4 regions of the Ruegeria sp. CG1 genome follow, and region 2 is predicted to be linked to each of the others. Evidence: riboswitches for the same ligand, from Rfam matches in the RefSeq annotation. Region 2 holds a riboswitch; each other region holds the start of a gene.
What was found. A riboswitch is a leader RNA that binds a small molecule or an ion and turns the genes downstream of it on or off. The one in region 2 is predicted to bind cobalamin.

Region 1 (4,547 bases), on a different contig from region 2:
GCTTTCCGCAATTCTCGCCAGTGGCAAGACTGCCATCAAAGGGGGGCGCAAGCTTAACACCACCGCTTTGGTTCTTTTGAAACAGCTTCGGGGCCCACATCTCTCCTTGTGTATCCAGACGAAAGGCCAACCGGTGGGTTAATTCATTGGTTTCGGGATCGCGTTCGCGCAGCATGTCGGTCTGAAAATCGTTCAGCCCGTAGATTTGGCATAGATCGACCTCGTGGTTCGAATCCGTCTGATCAACCGGTCCTTTCGCCCCAAAGGTGCGCAGGAAACTGTCGGTAAACCATTGTGCGGCCGAGATAAACAAAAGTGTCGATCCTTGCGGGCACATCAAGGTAAGCGGGCTGCCATCCATTTGTGTCCGTCGGCGAAAGAGATCAGCAACTTCGCTTTCCGACGGCAGGACGGGTGAGAGGTCTTCTGGCGTTGTATGCCGACCGATCCAGCGATGGGAAAACACGCCGGGCCATGTCGTGTAGTCTGCGCCCATCGTATAGGGCCGCGGTCGGTGGATCTTCGCGGCGTTTGCAAGCCTGATCGCGGCTAAATAGCTCGTAACGGGTGGGGAGATCTTGAATCCGAGTTTGATCAGATCATCAACGTCCAGCATCAATACATCTCCGTTTGGTCATCGATTCGGGAACCGGGCGCGGGCCAGGCTCAGATAGGTTCTGAGCCGGATCGCATTAATCGGTCCTAAAGGTTCGTGATCTGCCGTGACACGCCAGGGCGAGAAGCTCATCGCGTCGCCATTCTGCGGATCAAATTCTGCACCTTTGGGAATCGTGATATCCGCCACGGGCGTGACGGTATGATGGTACGGATCAAGAGGTGCATCTGGTTGCGGATCGCATGCCCACCGGATGCGATTGTCTAGCACATCGAATTCGTCGGCCGGGCGCGGGGGCTCAATCACACACAGCTCGAAGTGATTATCTCCATCGGCCACGTCTTGCCGCAAACACTGCCCGATCCCATCTGGGTCGTCTACCGGATGTGCCGGAATTTTTGGTTTAGCGCTGCGGGCTAGGTATCGGACTGTTAGATCGGGGCCCAGCCGATACGGTGTTGTCGACCAGAAATGGACCTCAAAAGGCGAGTGCATATAGTTCGAGGCAAAATCACTCGCGACGCGAAACTGACGCTTGCCTTCACGAGTGAGGAAGGCTCGAAATCCTGCGCGCAGCCCTTTGATGATCAACCTAAGGCTCCATTTTCGTCGCCCTTTGATCGCGTGCTGGACCGCTTGTAATGTGGCGACAAGCCTGCCCAATCGCTCATATTCATCGGGGACATAGCTGGGAAACACATCCTGATCGACCAATACAAAATCGAACTCGTCGCTGAGTTGTGTGGTCCCCAGATGTGCAAGTGCTTCGGCGTCGATCAGCTTGGGGCCTGGCACGTCAAAAAGCTTGATCGCCATCCCGTGGGCATCCGATTTCCGGTCATCCAGATGCGCGCCGTTGGAAAAGCGAAGTGCGGCTGTATAGTCTGCGGGCTGTTCAAACAGGCCGTGACGGAACTGTTCTGGTAGATCGTTTCTGACGGTGAATGTTGCAGCCACGCACCCGTGACTGCGCCCATGCTGAGCCCTTAAGCGATGGCCTTTCCACCGTGCAACGGCCTCGAGATTGTGGTCAATGACATCATCAACAATATCCGGCGGCAATGCGTTTTGCGAAACATGCGTCAAAGAACCGTCTCCTTGGATAAACCCAGGCAATGATCAAACAGGGGTAAGGCGCTGACAAAGCTAAACCTCTAAATTTGTTCAGCTTACCTCAGATTGTCTAATTTCCAAACACACCAACTATGGACAGCCGTGGCCAGACAAATTCGGCGCGCAGCCCAACCCATTCGGTTGGTGCTACGGACACGTGGTTGCCCGCGCTCGATCCTCGACCAGAGTTGGGCGCCTTCGACTTTATCATTGACGTGTCCGGTGTTCTCGGGCACTCAATCGATTGATGGTTCCCGGTGGTGTTGCCGCGGGATGAAAAGGGAATACGGTGAGGTTTGCCAAAAGGTGCCAATTCCGTAACTGCCCCCGCAACTGTAAGCGGTGAGCAAGGCCAAACAGCCACTGGTCCACAGGGTCGGGAAGGTTGGCCGAGCGCGGACCCGCAAGTCAGGAGACCTGCCATCAGATGTTTAACCAACTCGGGGCGGGGCGTCCTGGAAGGAGGCTTTGATGGCGCGTCAATCGCGTGTTTACATTGTCGGCAGCTTCCGCATGCGCTTGGAAACAAGTGGAGTGGACCATGCCAGATACGCCTGATCATTTCATTCTAGTCTGCGAAAGCTGCACTGAAGGGCTGCCCCTTGATGAAATTTGCAATGCGTTGACTGGGAAATTACATCGCAGTTTTGCGATCCGCGCGTCGTCTTGCATGGCAGGCTGCGATAGTCCCAGAACGGTTGGGTTCCAGGCCGTAGGAAAGGCGCAATACCTTTTTGGTGGCATTCAGACCGCGGATGAGGTGCAGGCGCTGGCTGAGTTTGCAGCGCAGTATCGTGAAAGCCCGGATGGCTGGACAAATGCCACTGATCGCCCGCAGGCGTTGTTCAATAAAACCCTCTCGCGCATGCCGCGGATCGAACAGGGGGCATCGCAATGACGTTGCCACCCTTTCTGATTGCCGAAAACCTTGAGTATTATGCCCTTACCGGAGATGTCCTGTTGCAGGGCGTCTCGTTCGAGTTGTACGAGGGTTCCATTCTAGCCATCGCCGGCCCGAACGGGGCGGGGAAAACGACGCTTCTCAATCTGTTGTGCGGCGCTGAGCCGCTGGCACTTGGTGATGTTCGGATCAAAGGACGCAGTCTGAAAAAGCTCACGGCCAAAGAGCGTGCGCGCATGATTGCAGTGGTAGGTCAGCAGGAACTGCCCGATGGACGCTTGGCGTTACGCGATTATGTTGCGCTGGGGCAAATACCCATCCGTGCGGACCGCTCTGCCGAAGGCCAAGCGCAAGAGCTGGACCGGATTTTAGACCTGACCGGTCTCGCCAATCTCGCGGACAAGCGCATGGCCCAACTGTCCGGAGGCGAACGTCAGCGTGCCCATATCGCACGTGCTTTGGCGCAGAACCCTTCGTTGCTGTTTCTGGACGAACCGACCAACCATCTGGATCCTGATGCAAAAGGGCGGATGCTGTCTTTGGTCGCCGAGCTTGGGATCACCGTGGTCATGATCGTACACGATCTGGTCATGATCCCCGAATTCGCCACACACGTGGCGCTGATGAAATCGACCCGCATGATCGAGTTTGGATCGGTGGACAAGGTGCTGACACCCGAAAGAGTCCGCGAAACTTTCGGCGTTGATTTCCTCTGCTTTCTCCACGAAGGCCGCGTGATCCCGGCGCTTGATATTCGAAGAACCACAATCTCAACTTAGTCGAAGGAACACACTGAGATGAAATACATCTGGCCCGTGGCGTTGGCCACCGCCATGGCAAGCGGTGCTGCTGCGCAAGAAGTCACCGTAGACAACTGCGGCGAACCGCTGGTTTTTGATACCGCGCCCGAGCGCCTGGTTGTGCATGACATGAACATGACCGATATGGCTTTTGCATTGGGTCTGCAGGACAAGATCGTCGGCCTGACCGGCATCACCGGCTGGTACAAGACCAGCCCTGATTTTGATGCCCTGCGCGGCGACATCCCCGAGCTTGCGCCGAAATATCCGACCGTCGAAAACTTGGTGGCGGTTGAACCCGACCTGTTCTTTGCCGGTTGGTACTATGGCATGAAGCCGGGTGGTGATGTGACCCCAGATACATTGGAACCGTTCGGAATCAAGACCTTGGTTCTAACGGAAAGCTGTGTCCATCTGGACAAGGATCGCCCCGAAGCCAGCATGGATCTTCTGTTTGGCGATGTGTTGCGCTTGGGCAAGGTGATGCAAGTCGAAGACAAGGCCGAGGCTCTGGTCTCGGGCTGGAAAGAGCAGCTGGCAGCGATCGAAGCCAAGACTGCTGAACTGCCCAAGCCCCGCGTCTTTCTTCTGGATGGTCCTGCAGATGCTCCGTTTACCGCCGGTAAATTCGCGATTCCCGACGCGATGATCACAGCCGCCGGTGGTGAAAACGTCACTCATGACATGGACACGAGCTGGGGCCGCACTTCGTGGGAGGCCGTTGCCGCATCGAACCCGGAATTCCTGGTTTTGTTGGATTATCAGACCGGCAATGGTGCCGAGGACACCTTCAAGTTCCTGCAGGAACATCCCGTCATGTCGCAGACTGATGCCGTCAAGAACGAACGCTGGATCGGATTGCGCTACGAAGAGCTAACGCCGGGACCGGCAAATATCGAAGCGATCTCGAAGATGGCGCGCGCGATGCATTCGGGTCAGAGCTAATATGGGCCGACTGGGCCTGACGTTGTTGCTGGGGGCGGTCGTTCTGACCGCCCTTTTGCTGATTTCCACGATCTACGGCACAACCTCGATTCCTTTGTCCGACACCTTCACCGCGATATTGCGCGGTACCGGGTTGCAGGACGGAGAGATGTCGCCGCTGCATAGGATCGTA
Region 2 (4,547 bases):
AGTGCCATCTGCGCCAGAGCGGCCTGCGCCGCGACCTCACCGCCGGTGTCGCACAGATGCGCCAGCCGCCGCAGGGTCGAGACAGGCAGGGTAGAGTAATCATCCAGCCGCGTATCCTCGCGACCGTCTGCGGGCAGCACGGCCAGTGCAATCCCTTTGGCCTGCGCCAGCGCCAGAACCTGCTGCAAGCCGTACGCCCAATAGGGCACTCCACCGATCAGACGGATCAGGATGCCCTTTGCGCTCTCCAGTGTCTGCTCGACATATGTGTCGACTGAGAGGGGATGCTTCAGCGCCGTCAGATTGGCCAGCCGCATCGTTGGCATGCGTCCTTCAGGCCCACCTCCACGATGCCATCCCGCCGCGAAAGCGCCAAGGTCACTGTCGGAAAAGGACAGCACCACCAGGTCCGCCGGGCTCTGACCCAGATCGGTCGGGGTCTCGGTTTCTTCGAGCCCATGGCTTTCGCGGAAGACGACGTGCATAGGTCTTACTCGGCAGCCTCGGTTACACCCACGAGGATATCCCGGATCTCGGCCTCTTTGATATCGTCATGCTCGGCAATGACCACAAGGCGCGAGCGACGGTCTTCGCCGGGCTCCCACAGGCGGTCATATTGGTGACGCACGCGCGCACCGACGGCCTGAACCAGTAGGCGCATGGGCTTGCCCTGAACGGCGGCATAGCCTTTGACGCGCAGGATATTCAACTCGTTGGCCAATCGTTCAATCTTGGCGACCAGATCAATCGGATCGGTTTGCTCGGGCAGTTCAACGATGATGCTTTCGAATTCGTCATGCTCGTGATCGTGATGGCCGTCGTGATGGCTGGGACGCGCGTCCATGTCATCCTCGGCCGCGGCTTCTAGACCCAGCACGACGCGGACGTCCACGGCACCCTCGGCCACTTCGACCACGGGCATGGGGCGGGGCGCTTCGGCGGCGATGATCTCTTTCGCTTTCGCAACGCCTTCCGGGCCAGCCAGATCGGGCTTGGTCAGCAGAATGATGTCGGCGCAGGAAATCTGATCCTCGAACACCTCGGACAAGGGCGTTTCATGATCAATCGAGTCATCTGCCATGCGTTGCGCATCCACCGCCTCGACATTCGGAGCGAACCGACCAGCGGCCACGGCCTCGGCATCGGCCAGAGCAATCACGCCATCGACGGTAATTTTCGAGCGGATATCGGGCCAGTCGAACGCCTTCAGCAGCGGTTTTGGCAGGGCAAGACCGGAGGTTTCGATCAGGATGTGATCGGGGCGCGGCTCTAGTGCCATCAGGGCTTCAATGGTCGGGATGAAATCATCGGCCACGGTGCAGCAGATGCAACCATTGGCCAGTTCCATGATGTTTTCCGCCGGGCAATCAGGAATGGCGCAGGACTTCAGGATATCGCCATCGACGCCGACATCGCCGAATTCGTTGACGACCACCGCCAGACGCTTGCCCTGCGGGTTCTGCATCAGATGGCGCACCAGTGTGGTTTTGCCCGAGCCCAAAAAGCCGGTGATCACAGTGACGGGGAGTTTCTCGAGATTGCTCATTTCAGGGCTCCAATCGGGGGAATGCGGGCCGCACAGTTTTTGCGGAAATGTTCGGGACGTTCGCGCCATTTGACCAAACCGTCCTCGGTGGCGAGGTATTTGGCTGCGCCTTCGACGATGGTTTCAACATGGTCGATCTCGTTCAGATGCTCATACACGAAAGTCCAGCGATCCGGTCCTCCGCGTAGCACGATCGAGCAGCCTTCATCGCAATTCGACAGGCATTCCACAGCTTTCAAGGTAATGCCTTCGGGCAGGCCCGCCTGTTCAAGCGCCTTGTGCAGCAACGTGCCGGGGCGCTGGGCGTCATCCTCGACAGGCAGCCCGCGACGGCAGGTAGTGCAAACCAGCAGTTCGACCGGTGCGGTCTCGGTCATGTCTCTCATCCCCCCAAATCCTCTTCGTGGGGGACGGGGTTTCATGCGGGCCGATCACAGCCCCACACCGGAACACCCCGTCCGGTTTCATCTTCGGGCGTTGGCAGGTCTCCCGGCTTGCGGATGTCAGAGGAGGCCTCTGTCGGATGTCCCGCCTTCCCGGCCATACTGCCAGTGGCTTTGGGCACCCTCTCCGGTCACGGTCGCGGGGGCGGCTGCGTTTGACGGCAAAAACCGCTGACGCATTCCCTTTTCATCTGCTCTCGCAGACACCAACGAAAGGGACATGCGGCAGGGCAGGGTTGCTTGTCAAGCGAGTCGCGCCGATCCGTGAAAAAGCGGATAAAAAGCGACCTGTCGGGGTCGCTGGGCGGCATGATACTTCTGCAACGACGTGCTGGCATGGCAGCAAGATGCGAACAGGAGGATACCGCGCATGAAAGTAGGGTTTATCGGGCTGGGGAATGTAGGGGGCAAGCTATCTGGATCGCTGCTACGAAACGGTATCGATCTGACGGTTCATGACCTGAACCCGGATCTGGTGACCGAATTCGTCGCCAAGGGTGCCAAAGCCGCCAAAAGTCCGGCGCAGCTGATGCGTGATTGCGATGCGGTGATAACCTGTTTGCCTTCTCCTGCGGCCTCGGATGCGGTGATGCAGGAAATGTTGCCAGAGGTCGGCCCTGGCAAAATCTGGATGGAAATGTCGACCACCGATGAAGCCGAAGTCAAACGCCTTGGCGCAATGGTCATTGAACGAGGCGGGGCTGCAGTGGATTGCCCGGTTTCCGGCGGATGTCACCGGGCAGCGACGGGTAATATCTCGATCTTCGCAGGCTGTGATCGTGAGACTTTTGAACGTATCCTGCCATTCCTGACCACCATGGGGCGGCGCATTTTGCACACGGGCGATCTGGGCTCGGCCTCTGTTCTGAAGGTGTTGACCAATTATCTGGCTACCGCCAACCTGATCACCTGCGCCGAGGCATTGGTGACAGCCAAGGCCGCCGGCATGGACCTTGGAACCACCTATGAGGCGATTAAGATATCGTCAGGCACATCCTTCGTGCACGAGACCGAAAGTCAGGTCATCCTGAACGGCTCGCGCGATATTTCCTTCACCATGGACCTGGTGAAAAAAGATATCGGTCTGTTTCAGGAGGTCGCCGACCGTGCCGGAGTTCCTCTTGAGATAAACCCATTGATGATCAAGATTTTCGAAGATGGTATCGCGCGATATGGTGAGCGTGAATTGTCCCCGAACATCATCAGGCGGCTAGAGGACGCGACCGGACTGGAGATCCAGGCGCCAGGGTTCCCAAGCGAGATGCTGGACGACGAGCCAGAAGAACCGGGTTATGAGGTGATCCCACAGAATCGGTAGATAGATTAATCGGCAAGCATTGCGGCTGTCTGGCGACCTGGTTGGACAAAATTCTGGTGCTATTCTAAATAGGTCGACAGGAGTCCGACACCGGCACAGGCAAGAGAACAACTTATGACGAATGAGACCTTTCTCATCGTAACAACGATGAAAAACGAAGGGCCTTTCATGATCGATTGGGTGGCCTACAACCACGCAATCGGTTTTGATGACATTCTGATTTATACCAATGATTGCGCTGATGGTACCGATGCCATGGGTGACCGGTTGCAAGTGCTTGGCTGGGCTCACCACCAACGAAACAGACTGGGTCCGCGCGCTGCGCCTCAGGTTCGTGCATTTTCGCTTGCGCGGAATCACCCAAGCTATCTGTCTTCGGATTGGATTCTCAGTTTGGATGTGGACGAGTATATCAATATCCGTTTGCCCAATAGTGATATAAGAAGCCTCGTTGAGGCCAGCGGCGTGGCGGACGCGATCTCGATCTGCTGGCGCATGTTCGGAAACGCGGGTCAGAACGATTTCGTTGATCGACCCGTACCTGAGACTTTCTTTCTGGCCGCCACCGAAGACGGCTATCCGCATCATCGGACCAAAGGGTTCAAAACGCTGTTCCGCAACAACGGAAAATTCAGCCGTTTTCGCGCCCATCGTCCCAGGATCAATCCAGAAGATGCACCGAACCCTGACGCGCCATACGAAGGCGTGTTGTGGCGGGATTCGGGCGGGAACCTCTACCCAGCAGACCAAGTGAAATGGAAAGCATGGCGTGGTTTCAGCCATGAATTCGCGCGCATTCATCATTATGCTGTGCGCAGCACTGATAGCTTTTTAGTCAAGCGCGACCGTGGGCGCACCAATCATGTGGGGCAGGATCAAGGGCTCAAATACTGGCTCATGATGAACCACAATGATGTTGAGGATCGCTCAATTCTGGAACACATGCCGGCTATGCACGACATCAAAGCTGAGATGATGGCAGATCCGCAATTGGCTGATCTTCATCATAAAGCATGTGAGTGGCACAGGTCGAAAGCCGAAGAATTGAGAGCCAGACCGGATTGGGTTGATCTGGTTGAAGCGTTGCAAAATTCCTCAACCGGAGAAGACGTCTATGGGTGAAGCTGTATCTGCTGAGGATCGCCGCAAGAAGCAAGCTGAGCAGCGCGAGCGGAAGGATTCCCTGCGGCGCGAAATGCTCAAGACCATGCCGCATGGACGGCTGAGCGTTGAAATTGGC
Region 3 (4,547 bases), on a different contig from region 2:
GCACCGCGCCCCTTTTCTTTTGTACCAAACCAAAGGCAGGGCGCGATCCTGACAACGGGGCCACGCGCGCTACACCATGTTGCAGAGCTTGCTGAGTATCATCCACGCATTCTGCCCGACTATGCGGATGGTTTCATGCGCATTCATCTGACCTTCTGACGGGTTGCCATTTTCAGGGGATGCACCTATATCGGCTTTGAGAGGTTGGCGCGGGCGAGCGCCTCGCCAACCTGGTCAGGTCCGGAAGGAAGCAGCCACAACGAGCCCCGCTTGGGTCGATGTCCAACCTCTCACTTAGAACCTATCAGCCGCAGGAGGGCGTTTATGATTGTAGCAAAAACCCTTCGGGCAGACCGGTTCTGATCCTTTCCGATCAACTGATTGCCTGAACACGTCGCCGGCGGATGCGCGATTGCCATTCGACGGGATTGCTGTTTCTGATCACAGGCAGACCAATGTTACTTTCCTTTTCGGACCTCGGATGGTCCTCTCATTTCGCGGCTCAGCATACGGCTGATCCGTCACTTCTTCCGTATCGCATCTCGGCCGTACACCGGGATCGACTGATCGGGCTGAGCCCTGAAGGTGAATCGCCTTTGTTATCTCTGGATCAATCAACCGGCGCATATGCCGTTGGGGATTGGGTTCTGGCGGATGAAAACAAACGCATACGCCGAGTGCTGGACCGGCGCAGCCTGCTGCAGCGCCGGGCCGCAGGTACAGGGGCAGCGGCGCAGCTGATTGCTGCAAATGTTGATGTGCTGTTCATCGTCAGTTCCTGCAACGCCGATTTCAATATGCCACGATTGGAGCGGTATCTTGCGCTGGCGCATCAGGCAGGCTGCTATCCGGTGGTCGTTCTGACCAAATCGGACATGTGCGATGATCCGAGCCTTTATGTAGATCAAGCCCAATCGCTCGCCCCGTTTCTGACGGTACTTGCGGTCAACGCGCTGGATCACGGCGATCTCGAACAAGTTCTGTCGTGGTGTCCGAAAGGACAAACCAGCGCCTTGCTTGGATCATCCGGCGTTGGGAAAACGACGCTCGCCAACGGGATGACGGGGCAGGATCAGGCCACCGCAGGTATTCGCGAAGACGATGCGCGCGGCAGGCACACAACAACTGCACGCGCCTTGCATCGCATGCGCAATGGCGGCTGGCTGATCGATACGCCCGGCATGCGCGCGTTGCGTCTGCTGGATGCGCAGGAGGGGTTGGATGAGGTATTTTCGGACATCTCAGACCTCAGCCTGGATTGCCGCTTCTCGGATTGTCAGCACGAGTCTGAGCCCGGATGTGCGGTGCAGGCGGCAATCGACGCTGGTACGCTTGATCCCGCGCGGCTGGACCGCTGGCGCAAGCTGCGGCGCGAAGACCAACACAATTCCGCTTCGGTGGCGCAGGCCCGCGCCCGTGACAAGGCTTTCGGCAAGATGGTGCGCAGCGTGATGCACGAGAAAAAATCCCGTAAAGGGCTATAACGAAGCTGGGCACCGACCTACCGGTGCCCAGCGCTATCAGGCGATCAGCCTAGGCCAGACTGCCGCATTCCGTCTTGCGAATGCACCGATATGGCCGATCTTGGACACTCCGAATTCGCTTGGTGCAAGCAGATGGCGCCCGGCTTTGGGTCCATAGAGATCGGCAAGACGCCAGACAGCATCCGGCGGCACCATTTCATCATCTGCGAAGGTAAACAGATCGACACGTTTGCCCAAGTCTTTCCAGCGGGCGGCGGGCAGTGTCGTGCCGATCTCTGGCACATAGCTTTTGGGGGCGGTGCACCATTTGCGCCATTGCCAATAGACTTGGGCAGGCAGGTCCGATCCAAACCCGACCAACCGCCCGGGCAGGTAGCCAAGCGCCTTGACCACCAGCGGCGCGTGACCATACCAGAACAACGCCGCCAAAGCGCGATAAGGCCAAGGGTGATCCGCCAGCGTTACCAGACCCGAACAGACACAGATCATCCTGTCAATCTGATCGATATCGGGTTGGATCGGGCCAAACATTCCGCCCAAGGAATGACCGATGCTCCATAGCTTGGCCTGCGGAAACCGTCGGCGCATCTCGGCCCGGGCGGCTGGAATGTCGATCAACGCCCAATCGGCCATGGTGACATTTGACCGCTTTTGCGAACCCACCAAAGAGTGACCAAAATCCCGGTAATCGTAAGTCAGGCAGGCCATGCCCTGTTCTTCGGCGAGCCATCGGGCGAAGTACTGATAGTAATCCCTCGGCACCCCAGTCGCACCGTTTATGACGACCACCTTTTCGGGGTCGGCAACCGGACGGTAAAGCCGCGCCGACAACATTGCCGGGCCGGACGGGATTTGAAAATCCTCGGTCACAACCGCCTGCTGCGTGTCCAACATGGTGCCCTCCAATACCGACTGAACTGATCAGTTCACCCGAAGCGCCTCAAGTCAAGGTTGACGTGACTGGACCATACGTCACTTGCCTGACGCAATCTTCTTGACTCGGGCACGGCGCAGCCGCTAGCCATGTCGCGATGGTTCTCGCGCCCAATCGGGCCGGGATGAAAAGGGAACACGGTGCGGTTCTGCCCGAATAAATCCGGAAAGAACCTAGTCCGAGACTGCCCCCGCAACTGTAAGCGGAGAGCAATGCCGAGATACCACTGGCTTTGAAGGCTGGGAAGGTCGGCAAAGCGATGACCCGCAAGTCAGGAGACCTGCCATCGGATGTAGAACCGAAACTCGGGCGGGGTGTCCGGGACGGGTTTGATCGTGCTCCGCAACGACCAACCTGTGCCACGCCCTCGCCTTGCGCGCGGAGGGCGCATTGATGATCTGGAAGACCAAAACACACGAATTCGCGGCGACCGTGTGCCAACGTACTGGCGCGCCCTGCCCCGCATTGGCACAGATGGCGCGGGCTCTGACGCAGACCATGTCCGCCACAAAACCGGTCACGAAAACTGAGTTTGAGATTGAAGGCACCATAGATCTGTCGCACTGCCCGGAAGGATGCACCGCCCGCTTTCGCGCCCAATGCGACCAGATACGTGTATTCTGCGGAACCGATCCTGAAATCGATACCGGCCGGCTGGATGACTACGCAGACATGATGTTCGGAACCGAGTACCGCAGCCTACCCGCAGACCTGCTAAGGAATCCTCCTTGCGCCATGCTTGAGGCTTCGCTTCTGGTGCAGCACAACGGTGGCGAAATCTCGCCACATGTTGGTATCTAAGCCGTCAAACGGCTTGAACACGGGCCGGTTCAACGGCCCAAAGCATCTGGGCATTTGTCTCGACTGCGCAAGGACGCACCGTACGCAATCGCTTCAATGCCGCCTCAGGCCGTTCACCGCATTCAACCATCAGACGCAGAACCACCATCCCGGATCGGCCACAGCCACCACGGCAATGCACTAGTACACGGCCACCACCTGACAACGCCTGACGTGCGGTCGCGCCAACGCGGGGCCAGCGGTCCAAAATCTCTTTGGGTGGCGTGCCAAAATCTTCGATCGGCAAATGCACCCATCTGCTGGCACGCCCCTGAATATCAGCGCCAAAATTCCGCGCACCATCCTGAATCATCTCGACCTCAGTCGTCATCGAGATCACAAGCCCGGGCTTCCAGTCTGCGATAAGATCAAGGTCTTCTGTATACGTTCCTCCACGCCCAGGCATCGAGGACAAGGCCAAGGTGCCTCCGCCAACCTGCAACGCATAAACCACCAGTTGCGACATAATCTCCCCCCAAACAAACTTCACCCAACAACATACTGGTCCAGTAAATAGAATAGAGTGGATTTTAGCCGCATACCCACGCATTCCAAAATGAAAATCGTCCCGGCTGGCTGTGGACGCGGGCGGCGGGGGCCTCTACGCTGCGGCGTAACGCGAATCCGACAGAGCAGACATGACCGAGACGCCCAGCCCCGCCTACCAGGTTCTTGCCCGCAAATACCGCCCCGAAACCTTTGCCGATCTGGTCGGTCAGGACGCCATGGTGCGCACTCTGAAAAACGCCTTCGAGGCGGACCGGATCGCGCAGGCCTTCATAATGACCGGTATCCGCGGTACCGGCAAGACGACGACCGCTCGGATCATAGCCAAGGGTATGAACTGCATCGGTCCCGATGGCAGCGGCGGCCCTACAACCGAACCCTGCGGTCAATGTGAACATTGCGTGGCTATCATGGAGGGCCGCCATGTCGACGTGATGGAGATGGACGCCGCCAGCCGCACCGGTGTCAATGACATCCGCGAGATCATAGACAGCGTACGCTATCGCGCTGCATCCGCGCGCTACAAGATCTATATCATCGACGAGGTTCACATGCTGTCGACCAGCGCTTTTAACGCGCTGCTCAAGACGCTGGAAGAACCCCCCGAACACGTGAAGTTCATCTTTGCTACCACCGAGATTCGCAAGGTCCCGGTGACCGTCCTGTCCCGTTGCCAGCGCTTTGATCTGCGCCGGATCGAGCCGGAGGATATGATCGGACTGCTGCGCAAGATTGCAGGTGCCGAAGGGGCACAGATTGCCGAGGATGCGTTATCGTTGATC
Region 4 (4,547 bases), on a different contig from region 2:
CAGAGAAAGCGCGGCGATCGGTTGAATGATCGACAATAGAGAGCATCGTGTGTGAGTAGTGCGCAAAATGTACTAATAACTACTATTACTAATTCTGTCGGTCTGCAGTTTCATGCAGTAAGAGAATGTGATTTCGGTGACATACTTCTTCGCAAGTTTCCTGGGCTGAACAGGCGGTGGTTCTGTCGTAAACTCTGCCCCCACTTTTCAGATCGAACGCAGTCCTGTTAACGCGGGCTGGGACGTGACAGGAGCAAACTGTGACGATCACTTTGAAAGGCGCGCATTTTCCAAGATTAATGGTTGTCGGAGGATCGGCAGCGACCGCGCAAACAGCGGCATATGGTCAAGCGGATCTTCGAGCAGTAGCGCGATGAGCATGGTTTCGAGGGTGGTTACACCATCATCAAGGACTATGTTCGGGAGCATGGTCGACAGCATCGCGAGATGTTCTTACCGCTTCACCATGCATCCGGCTATGCTAAGGCCAATTTCGGCGAAGCAATGGTGGTGATCGGCGGCATTGAGCAAAAGGCTCACTTCTTTGCCTTGGATCTACCGTATAGCGATGCCTGCTACATCCGCGCCTATTCTGCGGCGGCTGCCGAGGCCTGGATGGACGGGCACGTCCATGCCTTTAGGTTCTTTGAGGCCGTTCAGCGGTCGATCCTGTACGATAACGATCAGTGCCTTGTAGCAAAGATCGAGCCCGACGGAACTCGCAGGCGTGCGCGGCTGTTCAGCAAAATGCTGTCCCACTATGTGATCCAGGTCCGCAACGGGCGTCCTGGTACGGGCAACAACAAGGGATCCGTTGAAGGGCTGGTGGTTACTCCCGGCACAATTTCATGGTGCCGATCCCGAACTTTCCAACCAGGGATGCCTTCAACGACAGGCTTGAGAGGCAGTGCCAAAAACGACAGGCAGATCGGACCAGCGCCGTTCCGTTATAAGCCCCAAGATTGCGGGTGTTTCAAAATCAAGCAGAGGTGTGGCGGCTAGCAACGGGTCTCTGTTCAGCATTTGGTCTATCGTCGAATCAACTCTGAAAGACTTGTAATTGCTATAGTGACTATGGCTTCGAGGGGCTAATTCCAGTTCGCAACGACGCTGCCCAGGGTTACGCGCCGATTTCTTCGTGATCAGTAAGACATTCGGAATGATCGCGTAGAACTTCGAGAACACGACAATCCGAGGTGTTGCCGACACAGCTTTCATGCACCATGCGCTCCAGCTCGTTCCGTAACGCTTCCAGCCGTGCCATTCTTTGCTCAATCTGTTTGAGTTGTCGGCGCGCAATACTGTCAGCTTCATGACATGGGCGATCTGGATCGTCGGACAAATCAAGCAGTTCGCGTATTGCCTGAAGCGAAAACCCCAGTTGGCGGGCGTGACGGATAAAAGCCAGACGATCCAGTTCGGTATGGCGATAACGCCGCTGGCCACCTTCGGTGCGCCCCGGTTCCGGCATAAGTCCGATATGCTCGTAGTAGCGGATAGTCTGAACCTTGGTTCCGGTCTTTTTTCCAAGCGTTCCGATCGTCAGCATCTGGGTCTCCTTACAAAGTTACAGCTTATGTAGGTTCGAGTTGGCACCGCACAATAGCACCTTCCGGCCGGTGGGCCTGTGACACCCAGCCGCTACCGCATGCGTGGTGACCATGTTTGTTTTCGTGGCCATGGTCGTGGCTTTGGGTATCGGATGACATGATTGGACCTCAAGAATCTCTATGGTCCTTTGTAAATAGTTCCTACAGTGACTAGAGCTTCAATACCTTTTATATTTTTTTCATCCGGGTTCTTTGCCTGCGATATTGTTAGTTCATTTCGTCTTGCGGGCCGGCCGTGTGGATGCAATCTAATTGCAGATGACGCAAAAAATTTGGAACAGATCAATGCAGAAACGGATCGCAATTACCATCACGTTAGTCTCGATTACGGCTGGTTGTTCAGCCCAGTTCACCGGGGCCAAAAGCAAAGCACTTGAACCAGGCAACGTGCCAGATTCGGTCGTAGCGCTGGCAGGGCCGGCGCAGGATTTGACCACAGCGCGCCTCCTGCCCGAAGACAATTGCTTTTGGTATGAGCACAGCGGACCCGTCGAGACGACATTGGTACCATTGCGCGCGACGAATGGCGCTCCGATCTGCATTGCGCGCGACGCCTGATCGAAATGAGGGCAGCGACGTCCATGTACGCTGCCCAATATTCATGAGCGGGCTGTGACGCTATCTTCGGCAGAGTATAGGAAAGCGGTCGAGCCGGTTTTCACGTTTGGGTAGAGGTCATTGATATGAGCCATGATCATTCGCACACATCCAGAACTTGCGCGACCGCCGATGCTTCTTGGCTCAGGCGTGCCGTGAATTCTGAGATATGTGTCTCGGTCTCCAACGTATAGATAAAGGGCACGAGAGCCGAGAGCATTATTCGGCCCGGGCTCCATGCCATTCCGGAATTCCGCGTATTCGGGGTTGCGCTCGATCATTGAAGCGGTTGGTGTCCAGTGTGGCCATTCGACCTTTCGGCGGATAACATAGGTGCCGGGCTCGTAAAGGTTCCCGCGCGCGATCGCTACGCCATAGCGCATTGCGGTCCCGCCTTCTTCGATATGATAAAGATATCGTGCGACGGCATCGACATGGATGTCACCTGGAACCAAACCATCATTTGCCGCGACGCGTCTTGGTAAAAAACGGTCGTGAACACCCCACGGATTTGAGGTCATTGGATCGTAACCAATTGGCGTGACCTGACTGTCCCAATAGGTCTTCTGCGATGCGGTTGGCCAGGTTTTGGCGATCAATGGACTGGCCGCAGACGCTGAGAACAGCGCTGTGGTGGATTGAATGAAATGGCGCCTTGTAAGCATAGGTCTCGTCCTGGTTCACAAGTTTAACGTATTTGGATCGCACTATCGCGAATTAATTCGAATCTTAAAGCCTCTAGCAGCTAGAGCTTCAAGAGGTTTCAGGTAACGCTTGGTTTACCCAGTTGATCACGTGACCGGTTGCGTGAATCCTGCTTCGGTCGAGTTTACATTGGAATAGGTCGCAAAGACAATTGACACAGGCGAAGCCGCCATTGTAGCGGTGATTTGTTTTCGGTTCCTGATGGCGGAAGCCAAAAGGATTAAAAGGGAATACGGTTCGGTGTTTTCAATGGCGCCAATTCCGTAACTGCCCCCGCAACTGTGAGCGGAGAGCGATGCCAAGACACCACTGGTTCGTAATGGAACCGGGAAGGTTGGCGGAGCGAGCACCCGCGAGTCAGGAGACCTGCCGTAAAGCGCCGGGCTATGCCCAGACTGAACCTGTCGGCCTTACGGTCGATTCAACCTGACAAGCCGCCGGGTGAGGCGGTAGGGAGAAAGAACATGCATATCGAACCGGGCATCGTGAATGGTGCCAAAATCGCGCTTTCCTATGTTACCGCCGCAGGTGCGGCTACTTACGCAGCGAAAGAAACGTTTTCCACATTGCGTGCGAATGGACCTGCATCTTTTGTTATGCGCTCGGTGCTCGCCACCGTTGGGGTTTTCCTTTTCTTCGAAGTCCTGCCGCATTTCCCGGTTGGTGTCTCTGAAGTCCACTTCATCCTGGGGTCGACGCTGTTTCTGCTTCTCGGTGCTGCACCCGCGGCTTTTGGATTGGCAGCTGGTCTCCTGATTCAGGGTGTGTTTTTTGCCCCGTTCGATCTTCCGCAGTACTTCATCAACCTGACCACTCTGCTGGTGCCGCTATTTGCGCTACAGGCACTGGCCAGCCGCATCATCGCACCCGGCACAGCATATGTTGACCTCAAATATGGCCAAGCTCTTGCCCTAAGTGCGACGTATCAGGGAGGAGTAGTCGCATGGGTTGGGTTCTGGGCCTTCTACGGCCAGGGTTTCGGCGCAGAAACCATGGCGTCGGTTCTGTCCTTTGGCGGCGCTTATATGCTGGTAATTGTCATTGAGCCGATTGCTGATCTGGCAGTGCTTGCGGCAGCCAAGGCAATGCGCGGTTTGAACAGTACAGGTCTGGTGACTCCGCGTTTGTACAACGCTGCGAAAGCTTGACCAAAGTTTGAAGCGGTGTCCTAAACTTGGGTTGCCGCGAAACAACCAGTAGTCGCAGGACCAAAATTTTATTGTGGCGCGTCTCTAGGGCGCGCCACATTGTTTTTAGCAGCTAGAAACCTGCACCCAACGATCAGGGTGATTTGGGTCCTGTATTCGTAGGAAAAGATACCTCGTTTCCTTCCACGATTTGATCCTGTTGGTGACACTGTCCAGAATCAAATCGCCATCACTCGAGCGACAAACTAGAACAGCATGGCCACTGCGATTGGTGTCCAAGACGGTAGCAATCAGTAGCTTCGCAGGGTCCAAGCCGTTCTGCATTAGCTCAAATTTCTTTTGCAAGGCGATGTCTCTAGAACAACGCTCAGGTTACAAACCGTCGGCCTGACCAGCGGTTTCTCAACCAAGCGAAGGCATGCGTGAGGGTGTGATCGGGCCGACGAAATTGAAATTCGCGAACCATATTGCTCTTGTGGCTGAGTTC

Region 1: it holds a riboswitch for cobalamin, as region 2 does, so the genes downstream of both, ACR0AU_RS06870 (DUF1636 family protein) here and ACR0AU_RS12035 (DUF1636 family protein) in region 2, are expected to answer to the same signal.
Region 3: it holds a riboswitch for cobalamin, as region 2 does, so the genes downstream of both, ACR0AU_RS05930 (hypothetical protein) here and ACR0AU_RS12035 (DUF1636 family protein) in region 2, are expected to answer to the same signal.
Region 4: it holds a riboswitch for cobalamin, as region 2 does, so the genes downstream of both, ACR0AU_RS08535 (energy-coupling factor ABC transporter permease) here and ACR0AU_RS12035 (DUF1636 family protein) in region 2, are expected to answer to the same signal.

What each region holds. Positions count from the first base shown of each region.
Region 1 is NZ_JBQFRF010000002.1:237,141-241,687, forward strand. Features, by position in the region: gene ACR0AU_RS06860 (peroxidase family protein) at 1-616, opposite strand, end outside; gene ACR0AU_RS06865 (catalase family protein) at 635-1,702, opposite strand; cobalamin riboswitch at 1,961-2,168, shown strand; gene ACR0AU_RS06870 (DUF1636 family protein) at 2,271-2,627, shown strand; gene ACR0AU_RS06875 (ABC transporter ATP-binding protein) at 2,624-3,409, shown strand; gene ACR0AU_RS06880 (ABC transporter substrate-binding protein) at 3,428-4,375, shown strand; gene ACR0AU_RS06885 (iron ABC transporter permease) at 4,377-4,547, shown strand, end outside.
Region 2 is NZ_JBQFRF010000003.1:510,454-515,000, forward strand. Features, by position in the region: gene cobN (cobaltochelatase subunit CobN) at 1-485, opposite strand, end outside; gene cobW (cobalamin biosynthesis protein CobW) at 491-1,546, opposite strand; gene ACR0AU_RS12035 (DUF1636 family protein) at 1,543-1,923, opposite strand; cobalamin riboswitch at 2,009-2,215, opposite strand; gene ACR0AU_RS12040 (NAD(P)-dependent oxidoreductase) at 2,321-3,307, shown strand; gene ACR0AU_RS12045 (glycosyltransferase family 2 protein) at 3,422-4,429, shown strand; gene ACR0AU_RS12050 (class I SAM-dependent methyltransferase) at 4,422-4,547, shown strand, end outside.
Region 3 is NZ_JBQFRF010000002.1:49,827-54,373, forward strand. Features, by position in the region: gene ACR0AU_RS05910 (bifunctional 2',3'-cyclic-nucleotide 2'-phosphodiesterase/3'-nucleotidase) at 1-159, shown strand, start outside; RNA gene ffs (signal recognition particle sRNA small type) at 198-296, shown strand; gene rsgA (ribosome small subunit-dependent GTPase A) at 456-1,484, shown strand; gene ACR0AU_RS05925 (alpha/beta fold hydrolase) at 1,521-2,378, opposite strand; cobalamin riboswitch at 2,500-2,720, shown strand; gene ACR0AU_RS05930 (hypothetical protein) at 2,812-3,219, shown strand; gene ACR0AU_RS05935 (phosphatase domain-containing protein) at 3,224-3,724, opposite strand; gene ACR0AU_RS05940 (DNA polymerase III subunit gamma/tau) at 3,897-4,547, shown strand, end outside.
Region 4 is NZ_JBQFRF010000002.1:636,009-640,555, forward strand. Features, by position in the region: partial or broken gene istA (IS21 family transposase) at 301-932, shown strand; gene ACR0AU_RS08520 (MerR family transcriptional regulator) at 1,121-1,549, opposite strand; gene ACR0AU_RS08525 (hypothetical protein) at 1,896-2,168, shown strand; gene ACR0AU_RS08530 (L,D-transpeptidase) at 2,210-2,872, opposite strand; cobalamin riboswitch at 3,088-3,300, shown strand; gene ACR0AU_RS08535 (energy-coupling factor ABC transporter permease) at 3,377-4,060, shown strand; gene ACR0AU_RS08540 (transglutaminase-like cysteine peptidase) at 4,166-4,405, opposite strand.